Regions from separate parts of the Lysinibacillus sp. VIII_CA genome, predicted to be linked through region 4. Evidence: riboswitches for the same ligand, from Rfam matches in the RefSeq annotation. Region 4 holds a riboswitch; each other region holds the start of a gene.
The links. A riboswitch is a leader RNA that binds a small molecule or an ion and turns the genes downstream of it on or off. The one in region 4 is predicted to bind cobalamin.

Region 1: linked by a shared signal. The riboswitch ahead of ACP3VS_RS17975 (FecCD family ABC transporter permease) and the one ahead of ACP3VS_RS17740 (ABC transporter substrate-binding protein) in region 4 are both predicted to bind cobalamin.
Region 2: linked by a shared signal. The riboswitch ahead of nikA (nickel ABC transporter substrate-binding protein) and the one ahead of ACP3VS_RS17740 (ABC transporter substrate-binding protein) in region 4 are both predicted to bind cobalamin.
Region 3: linked by a shared signal. The riboswitch ahead of ACP3VS_RS09315 (hypothetical protein) and the one ahead of ACP3VS_RS17740 (ABC transporter substrate-binding protein) in region 4 are both predicted to bind cobalamin.

The regions. Positions count from the first base shown of each region.
Region 1 is NZ_JBNFXM010000016.1:43,486-46,961, reverse strand. It holds gene ACP3VS_RS17990 (response regulator transcription factor) at 1-145, shown strand, start outside; gene ACP3VS_RS17985 (YdhK family protein) at 202-786, opposite strand; gene ACP3VS_RS17980 (biotin transporter BioY) at 903-1,499, opposite strand; cobalamin riboswitch at 1,654-1,843, shown strand; gene ACP3VS_RS17975 (FecCD family ABC transporter permease) at 2,039-3,085, shown strand; gene ACP3VS_RS17970 (ABC transporter ATP-binding protein) at 3,091-3,476, shown strand, end outside.
Region 2 is NZ_JBNFXM010000006.1:105,804-109,279, reverse strand. It holds gene nikB (nickel ABC transporter permease) at 1-243, opposite strand, end outside; gene nikA (nickel ABC transporter substrate-binding protein) at 315-1,934, opposite strand; cobalamin riboswitch at 2,079-2,271, opposite strand; gene metE (5-methyltetrahydropteroyltriglutamate--homocysteine S-methyltransferase) at 2,392-3,476, opposite strand, start outside.
Region 3 is NZ_JBNFXM010000005.1:104,406-107,881, forward strand. It holds gene ACP3VS_RS09305 (tyrosine-protein phosphatase) at 1-84, opposite strand, end outside; gene ACP3VS_RS09310 (ABC transporter substrate-binding protein) at 220-1,170, opposite strand; gene ACP3VS_RS09315 (hypothetical protein) at 1,154-1,711, opposite strand; cobalamin riboswitch at 1,876-2,075, opposite strand; gene ACP3VS_RS09320 (glutathione peroxidase) at 2,178-2,723, opposite strand; gene ACP3VS_RS09325 (hypothetical protein) at 2,811-3,362, opposite strand; gene ytvI (sporulation integral membrane protein YtvI) at 3,453-3,476, shown strand, end outside.
Region 4 is NZ_JBNFXM010000015.1:94,850-98,325, reverse strand. It holds gene ACP3VS_RS17750 (S9 family peptidase) at 1-291, opposite strand, end outside; gene ACP3VS_RS17745 (precorrin-3B methylase) at 363-1,040, opposite strand; gene ACP3VS_RS17740 (ABC transporter substrate-binding protein) at 1,093-2,088, opposite strand; cobalamin riboswitch at 2,253-2,440, opposite strand; gene ACP3VS_RS17735 (elongation factor G) at 2,616-3,476, shown strand, end outside.

The sequences.
Region 1 (3,476 bases), on a different contig from region 4:
ATCCATTGAGGATCGCACTATCGATTCCCATGTCCGAAATTTACGTGAAAAATTAAGAAAAAGCGGTTTTCCTGCTGATGATTATTTGCAAACTGTTTGGGGAATCGGCTATAAATGGCATAAGTTTGCGGATCGAAAGCCTTGAGAACATAAAAACTAGAAAACAACCTCTGCCAAATCTATTGGGAGAGGTTGTTCGGATTATTGCGCTGTTAACTCATCTTCTGTTACCCATTTATGATTTTTCACTGTTTCACCATTCGTCGTAGAAATATAATCAACCATATAAACAGTGGTTGGTACAGCTTCTTCAATTCGGACAGTCGCGTTTTTCATTCCTGCCATATGAGTAGCAGTCGTTTTTACCTCTGTGTCAGAGGATAGAGGCGCTTCTCCTACATCAATTAATTCCTCATGGATAATCCATTTATGATTCTCTACACGTTCGCCACCAGATGTTGGATTATAAGAAATAATATAGGCTGTAGTTTTATAGGCACCAACAATTGTCGCTTCAGCACCTTTCATCCCTTCCATATGCCCATCTTTAATCAAAGCGGTACTTCCTACCGGAAATGTTGGATCTTCAGCCTTTTTTAATGTAGCTGGTACTTCTGCTGAGCTAGAATGGTTCATCGTGGAGTGATCCATTTCTGTTTGTTGCTCCGACTCTGGAGTATTATTTGAAGTTGATGAAGGCTCCGTTTTATCTTCAGAACAAGCTGATAAAGTTAGTAAAACAACTGCTAATAATAGTCCACCTGACCACCTTCGTTTGAATGTCATATGAGATTCTCCTTTCTATTTGCCCTTACTGTAACAAACAAATATGCAGAAAGGATGAACATTAACGATTACAAAAAACTTCTTTAGTCCATTAACTTAAGAAGTGGGTGTAAGCGTTATTGAATGGGTAAGATTTTCAATGTTTTTTGCAGTCGGTACGCTAAAAAACCAGCGAAAATAGCTAAAATAATATCTTTTGGAAGTGGGGGGATCATCCAGAGCCAAGCTAATCTATAGGAAAAACCCTCTGGCGCACTGGCCCATAGTTTGTATGCAATAAACAGCCAGTTGGTACCTATTAAATAATTGAGAGCAGTTGCCAAAAATGCCGCTAGAATATAGCTTTTTCTCGTACCACTTCGTTCTACCATTAATCCAGCCATATACGCTGCTAAAATAAAGGTAATAATGAATCCAAATGTGGGGCTTAATAGTTGACTAAAGCCTCCACCAAAGCGAGCAAAGACAGGGGCTCCTGCTAATCCAATGCACATATAAACTGTGCAGGCAAGCGCTCCCTTTCTACTACCCAAAATAAGTCCTGCTAAAATGGCAAAAAGGGTTTGGAGAGTAATCGGTACTCCTCCCACTGTCATAAAGGGTACAAAGGAAGTTATATTGGCGCCGATCATCATAAGGGTAGAAAATAATCCAATATATGCCATATCTACAGTTCTTAATTTTTGATGACTTTGATTTGTTGCTGTTGTCATGATTTCACCTCTTATTTCAGAGTACTTACCGATAGTGTAAAAAACTAAGTTTTTTGTGTCAACTTAATTTTTGTTCATTGTTAACTCAAGTATGCTGGAAATTCCTTGTAGACTAAGTATCTATAAAAATGTATGATAGAATCGTCATAATTTTATAACTTCACATACTATTGGTGTGACATTTGAAACAATGTCGCTTAAAAGGGAAATCGGTGGAAGTCCGATGCTGTCCCGCAACTGTAACGAGGAGTCCTATCATGTTTATTTGCCACTATTAAAATGGGAAGGCTAATTATAGGATGATGAATCGAAGCCAGGAGACCTGCCAATAAGTAATACCTGTAATGCCCACGAGGATGCAAGCAATTACGGACAATAGCTGGATTTTCTGACTTTGTTTATTCGAGGGTATTTTTGTGCATATTTTGCACGAAATGCCCTTTTTTTATTGAGTGCTAACTGAAGTAAGAGGATCTGGCCAAAATCATGCGAAAGTATATTTAATTGCTTCATTCATCATCTTAGTAGGAGTTTAATGAATGAATAAAAAATTTATGTTATTTTCTTTAGTGCTTCTTTTAGTATTAATCGTATCCATGACATTTGCTGTGATGGTAGGATCTGTTTCTGTGACGCCATTATATGTATGGAAAGTAATTCTTTCAAAATTACCCTTTATACAACAAACAATAGAGCAGGATTGGAGTCGCTCACAGGAAATTATTATATGGCAAATAAGAGTACCCCGTGTCATCCTTGCGGCTATTGTTGGAGCGGGTTTAGCCATTGCAGGGGCAGCAATTCAGGCACTTGTAAGAAATTCCATTGCAGACCCGTACATATTAGGAATTTCTTCAGGAGCAGCAGTTGGAGCAACTTCAGTAATTATTTTAGGTGCTTTTTCATTTTTAGGTATTTACGCACTTTCTGTATCAGCTTTTATAGGGTCTTTGCTTGCGATTGGGTTAGTGTTTTTCTTATCGCGCGTAGGTGGCAGGGTCTCGATTTTTCGCTTACTATTGGCAGGAATGGCAGTTTCCTTTATATTAACAGCCATTTCTAATTTTATATTAATGATGTCAAAGCAAGAGGGTGCATTAAAGGCCGTTATGTTTTGGATGTTAGGAAGCTTAGCTGGAGCTAAATGGAGTAATATTATTATTCCAGCTTCCATCTTTTTCATAGTGTTTGCCCTTTTATGGCTATTTTATCGAAATTTAAATTTGCTATTACTTGGGGAAGAGGCTGCTGTAACATTAGGAGTCAATCTTCAACAATTTCGCATACAGCTCATATTACTTGTCTCTCTTTTAACGGGGGTACTTGTAGCAGTCAGTGGTTCTATCGGATTTGTGGGATTAATTATTCCGCATATAGTACGGTTAATTGTCGGTTCTAACTATAAATATGTAATACCGGTCAGTGCTTTATTAGGAGGGATATTCTTAGTCTGGGCAGATGCTTTAGCTCGCATTATAATTGCCCCACAGGAGATGCCAATCGGTATTATTACAGCTTTCTGTGGGGGACCATTTTTCATTTGGTTGCTCCGTCGTAACAATTATTCTTTCGGTGAAGGAGATTAAGTTCTATGACATTAGAAGCAAAACAAGTATCATTCTCCATTTACGATCAGCAAATACTTCACGAGGTAAGTGTAAAAATAAAGAAAAAGCAATTTGTCGGGTTAATCGGCCCTAATGGTAGTGGGAAGTCGACCTTGCTTAAAAATATGTATCGTCTCCTAAAGCCGGAAAGTGGGACAGTCTTGTTAAATGAACAAGATATTTTAAAGCAATCTAGTAAAGCCATTGCTAAAAATTTAGCCGTTGTGAGTCAAGAAACACCTGTATTATTTGACTTTACTGTTCACGATTTAGTCAGTATGGGAAGGACTCCACATAAAAAGCTTTTAGAGCTTGATCAGGAACAGGATTTTCAAATTGTTAAAAATGCTCTCAAGCAAACGGGTATATT
Region 2 (3,476 bases), on a different contig from region 4:
CTGTAAAACGCCTTTTACCCATAGCAGATATTGCATGATAAAAGGCTTATCTGTCCCTAATTCTTCTCGTAAAGTTTGTATAGCCTCTGGTGTTGGGGCTATTCTTGCAAGTCGAAGAATGACCTCTGCTGGTTCTACTGGTACGAAACGAATAAACACAAAGGTCAGAATAGATACGCCTACTAATACAAATGGAAGTGTGAGAATTCTTTTTACACAAAACATCCAAGTCGATTCGTACATGTCGTCACTTCCTATTTCATCCGATGATAAAAAGAGAGTTGTCCTGGTTCGACACACTCTCTCTTTCATACTTAGTTTTCTTTATCCATTTGTGCATATGGAATGTCATACTCAGAAGCACGTGGTGCAAAATCCTTCATATATGGTTGATAAATAACTTGATTCGTTTCATACGATATTGGATAGAACAATGCTTGTTTGTGGAACATTGTTAAAATATCCGTGTATAGCTGCACGCGTTCTTCTTCATCGGTCCCGACTAATAATTGATGTATGTTAGTATCGATTTCTTGAGTATTTGGTAAGCCTAATTTTGCTTCATAAACACCACTAGCATTTGGTGTAGCTGATTCATTTGCAAAGCTATGTGGATCAGTCGGCGGTCCATTAGTTCGCCAGAAGTTAATATCAACCTGATCATCCATTAATTTTTGCAGACCGACCATCACATCGGCGCCTTCAATATTTAACTGTACGCCTATTTTCGCTAGCTCGCCCTGCATTAACTCTGCCATAGGTTTTTGAATGGCATCAGTAGCAATATAGATTAAATCTAATGTAAGGGGTTGACCATTTTTTGAACGAATTTTTTCACCCTTCTGTAGCGTCCATCCAGCTTCATCTAGCAATTTCTGTGCTTTTTCAGGATTATATATAATGGGGGCTAAATCAATATTGGCATATGGAATTGCTTCCCAAAATAGCGTGTTAGCCACTTTTTCTGTACCATGTGTAATGCTTTCTACCATTTGTTCCTTATTGATAGCATATTGCATCGCTTGTCGAACCTTTAGCTCAGCTAACGGTCCAGATTGTGTATTGAACAGTAATGCTTTCGTAGACAATGGCTCAGATGTAGCTGTTTTATATTTGCCACTATCTCTTAAATACGTATAGTTATCTAAACTAATAACCCCTCGCCCATAAATGACATCTAATTCTTCATTTTCAAAGGCTAACGAAATGGATTCCGAATTTGGGATGATTTTAACCTTTATTTTATCTACGAGAGGCTTTTCTCCCCAATAATGTTCATTACGGCTAAATAAAGCATATTCGTCTTTTTTATAGTCGGTTAAAACCCATGGCCCTGTGCCAATAGCTGATTGAATGGAATCATTTGTCTTATCGCCGTCTGGGAAGCCATTATCCCCTAAAAAACGGAATGGTCTGACAAAGGCTAATTCGTTTAACACAGGGTAATACGGTTCGTCTAATTGCAAACGTATTGTTGATTCATCTACTTTGACGACCTCTTTTATATGGTTGACCATGCCCATCCAAGAATGCATGTCACGATTCGCTAATACCGCATCAAAATTGCGAATCACATTATCAGCATTAAAGGCAGTCCCATCCGAATAGTTAACATCCTTGCGTAAATGGAACGTATAAGCAGTTTTATCCTCTGAGATGACCCAGCTTTCTGCTAGCTTTGGCGTAATTGTCCCATCATCGTTATACGCCACTAAAGATTCATAAACCATTGCTTGAGCAGTCATCTGATTTGGTAAATATGTATGGGGGTTTAATGGGCCTACATCTAATGGCCAACCAATCGTAATCATTTTTTCATCTGTCTGTTCAGTTGATGCTGAGTTTCCTTTGTCTTTTTCCGTGCTTGTACAACCTGCAAGAAAACTGAAGGTCAAAACAAGCATGTAAGGCAGTAAATACTTCGTCCATCTCATTTTTTATCTCCTATCTCTATTCCCTGTTCATATCTACAAATTGAATAGAAAGAAGGCATAAAAAAACCTTATTCTACAAGAATAAGGACAGATAAACCTACAATACGTAAGCTACCATCCATCTCCCTATCTTTCGTAGATCATCAATGAATCTTCTTACAAGCAGGCATTCTGGCTTATGAATCATCATTTTGCTTCACCTTCCCAAGAAAAAACTCAGTGGTCATCGAAACAAAACTCCTCATTTACAGCTGCGGGACAGCATGGGATTTACACCCATTTTCCTTTTAATCGAACGAAAAATAATTTCATTCAAACTTGTAATGCAATATTTGAAATTAGTAATAAACATAACATGCTCAAATGTTCACGTCAATTTTATTTTCTGAATATAATAAACAGATACAAAAAGACCAGGCAGATAACCTGATCTTTGCTTAACTCCTTTTATCTCTCGTTATCTCGATATAGATTCTTTCACCTCCTGACGCAATAGTTTGGTAGCAGCCACCATATTAGCTAAAGCCGCTATTGTTTCTGGCTCTTTCCTTGTTTTTAAGCCACAGTCCGGATTAATCCAAAATTGATGTTTGTCTAAAACTTGTAAACTATCTCTCATGATGGCTAACATTTCTCCCTCACTCGGCACACGTGGACTATGAATATCGTATACACCTAATCCAATCCCTTTTGTATAAGGATGCACTTGAAGTGAAGAAATAAGCTCTCCATGGCTTCGTGATGTTTCAATAGAAATCACATCAGCATCTAGCGCACTAATGGGTTCTATGAAATCGTTAAATTCGCAGTAACACATATGTGTATGAATTTGTGTTGTATCTTTTACACTCGAGGTAGCAAGTTTGAAGGCATTGATTGCCCAGTCTAGGTAAGCCCCCCAATTTTCTTTACGAAGAGGTAGCCCTTCTCTTAGTGCTGGCTCATCCACTTGAATAATGGAGATACCTGCCGTTTCTAGTGCTTTCACTTCCTTACAAAGTGCTAAAGCAATTTGATAGGCCACATCTTTCCGAGAAATATCATCACGTACAAAGGACCAATTTAAAATGGTCACTGGCCCTGTCAGCATCCCTTTGACAAAGCGCTTCGTTAAGCTTTGGGCATACGCTGACTCTTTCACGGTAATGGATGAAGTCCATTCAACATCTCCATAAATAATCGGAGGCTTCACACAGCGAGAACCATACGAAACCACCCATGCTTTTTCAGTAAAGGCAAAGCCCGTCAGTTTTTCACCGAAATACTCGACCATGTCTGTCCGTTCAAATTCTCCATGAACCAGTACATCTATATCCATATCCTCCTGCAAGTGAATCCAGCGCTTTGTTTCCAGTTCAATAAATGCTTCATAGTCTGTATTCGATATTTGTTTCTTTCGCCAAGCATTCCGATTTCTCTTCACCTCATCAGATTGAGGAAAGCTACCGATTGTTGTTGTAGGGAATAGTGGTAAGGCTAACGCCTGCTGCTGTAATTTTTGACGTTGACTAAAATCACTATGTCGCTCAAAATCCTTTGTGG
Region 3 (3,476 bases), on a different contig from region 4:
ACGCCCATCTCTCGTTTGATACCCCCCCATATCTCGGAAATTATAAACGGCCTCAAACGAAATATTTTTTTGTACTTGCTTCACTGAACTACACCTCCCTATATTAATAAGTGTTCTTATCTTTATTCTATCGAACAAACTACATGAATACCAATTTTCACACTAGGTAATAAAATAAAAAATGCTAGCTGTAATAAACAACTAGCATTTTCTACGATCTTATTTATATAACTCTGGATACACAGCTTTAGCAACTAGCTCAACTGCTTCACCGATACGCGGACCTGGGCGATTTGAGATATCTGTGTCAAGGGGTTGAACTGCCTTATTTTGAATAGCTGATACCGTATTCCACCCATCACGAGCAAGGATTTCTCCAATTGGATTTTCTGTATAGTTGACTGTTGTTAAAATGACGTCTGGATTTCTCGCAATAACATCTTCCTCAGATACTAGCTTCCAGCCATTTAAATCTGCAAACACATTCTTTACATTTGCCGTATTTAATATTTCTTGTTGGAAAGTGCTAGAGCCTGCTGTATATATTTCAGGCTTTGGACTAATCTCTAAATAAACATTTTTGGGTGTTTTTACTTCTTTAACCTTTGTTTTCACATCAGCGATTTTTGCTTTAATTTCTTCGTTTAATGCCTTTCCTTTTTCCTTCACATCCATAACGGCAGCAATTTGTTCGATATCTCCATATACATCATCGAATGTAGCCGCTGATTGAATAACAAACACTTTAATTCCTGCATCTTCGAGTGGCTTAAGTGCATCCTTCTTACCAATCGTATACGCAATCACAACATCTGGCTTTAACGCTATAATTCGCTCACTGTTATAATTCACAGTATCAGAAACACGTTCGATTTTTTGAGCTGCTTCTGGATAAGTATCATATTCAGTGGCACCTACAATTTTATCGCCAACCCCTAGTGCAAATAGAATTTCTGTGTTACTAGGTTGTAAAGACACAACTGTTTTTGGCACTTCCTTAAACTCTATTTCCACACCACGATCATCGGTTACTTTATAACTTGTTTGCTCAATCTTTTGTTCATCTTGAGACACATCCTTATTTTTTGTATCTCCCGCGGTACCACAACCTGCTAAAACGAGCGCTAGCAATAAGACCGATAGCCAGTGTAAATTAAATAGTTTCTTCATTATTATTCACCTTTTTCTTTTTCATTGGATAGGATTTACTCATAAACGGAATTTCAGCTATTCCGGCTTGTTGATTCATATAGACAGCCATTACAAAACATACATTGGCTAATAAGCCTAAATAATCAAAGAGAATAGACGGCACCTCTTGTTCTTCTGAAACCTTGTGTAAAGTTCGATACGATTTTTTCGCCTCACTACGGCAAAGATGTAGAGCAGCCGCCGCCTCTGTTCCTTGAGGTAAAACAAAATTTTGAATCTCATCCTTCACATGACGAACATAAAAATCATAGCGCGCACTTAACCAGGATAGATCTTCATCTGTAACTGCTAGCTTTCCACGAACAGAGCCATTAACATGATAAGCCATAGGTAAAATCTGCATTAAATCATCTGCAACAGCCTGGACATCCTCTTTCTTCACTACAGCTAGTGCAACCCCTATATGCGTTGTTAAACTATCTGTGCGAATCTCAAAATCGACAGTTGAAGCCCTCTCACGCATAAAAGGATAACAAGAATAACGTGCATCTTTTTTCAATCTACTATCCCCCCATTTTTCCAAATGAAAATTCTCGCTTGTTCAGTACATAAAAAAACGTCGCTCCTCACGCAAAGGAACGACGAAAATAACATAATGATTGTCATACAAACACGACACTGCCTATGTATTTGCCGTATATCCTCCTAGCTTCCGAAGAGTTGTTATACGTTCAAATAAAGGTCGGTCTCCTGGCTTGTACAATGCTATTATATGAAATATATAATAGCTATAAAGAACCTTCCCATTTCCTACGAAACAGTGGCTAATCTTTATAATGGCTGTACTTACAGTTGCGGAAACAGCTTCGGCTTTTACCGAATTCCCGATTATGCTAGCAAGCACCTTTATTCTGCAAGAATAATTCACTTGTAATGCAGTTTATCATAGATTGATAGGAAAAAATAGTTACGTACAAAAAGTATACTCGTTTTATAGGCGATATCATAGCATTAAAGTTACTCGACTATAATACTTTTTCAATTGCTTGCTCAATATCAAGCTGTGAGTCTGTAGGCTCAAAGCGAGCTACGGTTTTTCCGCTTGCATCTACTAAAAATTTAGTAAAATTCCAGCGAATATTTCGACCATCTAAAAAACTTGGAGCAAATTGAACGATCGCCTCAGCCAGCATTTTCTCCTGCATGCTTGCTTTCCCGAATTCACGGAAATCGACTTCATGTTTTAAATAATTAAATAAAGGATGTGTCGTCTCACCATTTACTTGGATAAGCTCAAAAATGGGGAACGTAACTCCGTAGTTTACTTTACAAAGATGCGCAGTTTCCTCTCCATCTTCTGGATTTTGGTGGCCAAATTGATCACAAGGAAAACCTAGAACGACAAAATTATTTTTTCCATATTTATCGTACATTTTTTGTAAGTCTTCAAATTGATATGTAAATCGGCACTGATTAGCTGTATTAACTATTAGCAATGTTTTTCCGCGAAATGTTTCCATTGATAAAATTTCACCATTCGGCTTTCGTACTAAATAATTATAAATGCTCATTCCCTAACCCCTTTTGTTTTTTTCATATATTATAATTGACTATTCTCCAATAACCAAAGAGTTTGCACAAAAAACACCATCTCGTTACTAGGAACGGATGGCTGACTTATATTTCTTTTTATATTTAACATTTTGCTCTTCATTAATTAATCGATGTGCTATGTCTAATAATTTAGAATCACTCGTATGATCATATAATTTTTTTAAGGATACAATAATATCATAGCGAATGAGAGTAGGATGCTTCTCATCTAAACAAGTTTGAAATCTCTTGGCTAAAAAAGATACAACTAAATCGCTTTGTACTTGGCCTGCTAAACCAATTTTCCAAATAGCTTGTAATGTATGCCTTGCCGTGACAGGCTTATCATCATAGGTCACAGCCCAAATCTTTAAAAAATCTTCCAATACTCTTTCTTCGGGATCACTGTTTGCAGCTAAAGCACATAAAATTTGCGCGGCAAGTGCACGGGCATGGCCATTTTTATATGTAAGTGCTTGTACAAGCTGTTCCCACACTGCATATGTCCAATCTACGGGCTCCTGCAGAATTTTCATCAGTTCCTCGTAAGATTCATATTGTATATCTCGATTACGCTCTGTTAGATTATTAAAAAGTTGCAAAATCTCTTTTTCCATAATTTATCCCTACCTTTATTGTTTCAGAACGTCATTAAACTTTATTTATGGTACACTTAACTTAATTTTTTTCGCAAAGAAGGTGAGTTTATGAATAAATTTAATGCTAGGAAA
Region 4 (3,476 bases):
TTTCGAAAGCACAAAAATTTGCGGCTTGCCTGATCTTGTAGAAGAAAAAGCAATTTGACTGCCATCCGGCGACCACACAGGAGAGCTTGTTCGATAGTCACCATATGTCCATTGCTGAGGACGTTTGTCTTTTAAATTTATATAAAACAGATTAGATATATAGTCTTTTTTCTTCTCATCAATACGTGTCTCTACATAAACTACCTCAGTCCCATCAGGTGAGAGCTGTGGATCTGCCACTGATTTCAAGCGATAAAGATCCTCTGGTTGAATCACTTGTTTAGATGTCATGTTCTTGCTCCTTTGTATTGTCATTTTCTATGCTCTACTACAATATTTCGACACCCTAAGTATTATTCCTGCTACTCGATCGATTTTTTTACTAGTTCCCAATCAGCATTCGATTTTGTTCTGCGATAAAACTTATAAAAAGGTTCATTGGAACGAGCTTGGTCCTGATAAAGACGAATGATTTGTAGCAAAAAATCTTCAATATGGTCGATCCCTACTCTCTTTGCAAAGAGAGTACCCGCCTGTGCTTTCGTCCCCATAGGAATGGCTCCTAGATAAACATCAAAGCTCTCATGCTGATAGACCAAACCGATGTCATCATATGTGGGATTATAACAGGCGGATGCACAGCCATTCACATTGACTCGCATTCTTACAGGCACGGTTATACCATCCAGCGCCTGATAGAGCTGTTCTGTTTGAGGAACTGCTTCCATTTTTTCACCGTCACAAAAATCACATGCTTTCATAACAATATGAGGCCCTGACGATGCAACAAACAGTCCAGCCTCCTGTAAGGCACGGGTAGCTTCAGTTAATTCGCTAGAGGGAATCGATAATAATATGCTATAGGAAGCCGAGTATTTAATGGCTCCCTTCTCCCCTACAATTTCTGCTATTTTTTGAAATTGGGCTGGTGTGTAATGCTTATTGATAATGCCAGGGCTTACTGCTAATCGCGAAAATCCACCTTGCTGATTAAGGGTCTCAAATGTTTTATCTGGTATGTTTTGACGAAATGCGTTCAATAGTTATCGCTCCTTAAGAAAAAGGAGCTAGCACTTTGCTAGCTCGAAATTTTTAAAAGTTTTCTGGGTAGAAGCCCTTAGCTAAAATTTGAATGGCCTCTGCTGCACGGACCCCTTCAGATGCCGCTGAAAGTGGAAGGATGACAAAGCGATCATTTTTGACTGCTTCCATTTCCTTCAAGGCTGGATCATTTTTTAAGAAATTTATCTTTTGTTCAGCCGTTGTTTCACCATAATTAATTATGACAACCACCTCTGGATTGCGATCTACTGCATCTTCCTTCGACACGGTTGTCCACCCTGACTCCACATCTCCAAAGATATTTTGACCGCCAGCGATTGTCACCAGCTCATTCATAAAGTTTTGGCCAGCTGTGAATACATCTTTTTCACCACTGTCAAAGACTAGCACACGTAAATTTTCTCTATCTTTTGGTAATTTAGCTTGAACTTCTTCGACATCTTTTGTCATTTGTTCAATGAATGCTTCGCCGCGATCTTCCACGCGGAATATTTCTGCAATATGACGAATATCAGTGAAAATATCCTCTAATGTTGGCTTTGTCATATTAGAAGCTGTATGTAAATACGTATGAATTCCTAATTCCTCAAGCTCCTCTGGTGTTCCTACACCTTTTTCACCAAAGCCACTTTTCCAGCCTGCATACAAGAAATCTGCCCCGGCATCAATGACTTGCTCCTTCGTTGGGTATTGATCTGAAAGAACAGGAACTTTATCGTAGGCTGCTTGAAGCGGCTCGTAGATTTCGTCATCTAAATAAGCAGTCCCTACCATGGAATCCTCTAGCCCTAATGCAAGCATAATTTCTGTCACATGCTGATTTAAGCTGATTGCCTTTGTAGGTGCTTCCTTATAGGTTTGGGTAGTTCCATTATTTTTAATGATTACCTCAGTCGTTGTCGCCTCAGACGGTTCAACTTTTTCAGTTTGCGTTGCTGAATCAGGCTTGTCCTTTGTACCACACGCTCCTAAAACTGCGATGAGCGCGATGAGCATGACCAGCCATATACTTCTCCATTTTTTCATGTCCTTTTCTCCTTTGTTGTCATAAATATAGAAAGAAATCAGAGACTTCTTTGCTACCAGGATCATTGGAAGGGCATAAAAAAACCCTCTTGTCGCCAAGAGAGTAGCATAGTGAAAAAACGGTATAGTTACCTTTATCACTATCCCCATCCTCGTGGTTCTTAGTTAGCATACACATACTGGCAGGTATCCTGGCTTAGGTTCATCATCTATACACCTTCCCATAGTTAAACTACAGTGGCATCCTGTATAGACTCCCCATTTACAGTTGCGGGACAGCATCGGAATTACACCGATTTCCCTTTTAAGCAAAATGACAAATGCCATTTGCACCAATATGTTCTATTCATTCTATTGATAGACTAGCAGTTCATGAGTTAATTCGCAATCAGAGTAAATTGCAAAATCTGCAATCATCATTATATTAGCACTATTTCGACAAAAAGACGAATCATTTTACAAGAATTATTTGTGCTAGTATTCTGATACAATGAGAACATAGCCACCTATAGAAACGAGGATTTAGTATGTACAAGACGATTGGGGTTCTTGCTCATGTTGATGCAGGAAAAACAACCTTTTCTGAGCAAATGCTTTATCATACCAATAGTATTCAAGCGCGGGGGCGTGTCGATCATCAGGATGCCTATTTAGATAATCATGAGCTTGAGCGTAAACGTGGCATTACAATATTTGCCGAGCAAGGTCGCATGACTATCGGCGACGATACATATACGCTGATCGATACACCAGGGCATGTCGATTTCTCCCCTGAGATGGAGCGTGCCATTCGTGTCATGGATTATGCCATCATTATTATTAGTGCTGTAGAGGGTATACAGGGTCATACAGAAACTGTATGGCAGCTTTTACGGAACTATCATGTCCCTACATTCTTTTTTATTAATAAAATAGATCGTGACGGAGCAGATGTGAGAGCTGTTATGACTCAGCTGCATAAGGATTTCTCAGAACATGTAATCCTCATAGATGAACCACTGCAGGAAAACTATGTTTCAAGCACGATTATGGAATGGCTGGCAGAGCGTGATGAAGAACTGCTAGATAACTTTTTGAATGAAACATTGGAACATCGCCAATGCATGACTAGACTACAAACGATGATTAAAAATGAGGATGCCTTTCCTTGTTTTATAGGTTCTGCGTTGAAGGATGAAGGCATTGAGGAATTTATTGCTCAACTTCCATTCCTAACGGGTACTCACTTCGAGCCAGAAGCACCTTTTCAAGGAGAGGTCTTTAAAATACGCCATGATGGACATCAACGTTTAACGTTCATCAAGGCCCTTACAGGCAAGTTACATGTTCGGGATGAATTTACATTTGGAGATATCACAGAAAAAGTAACAGAAATTCGCCTATATAAC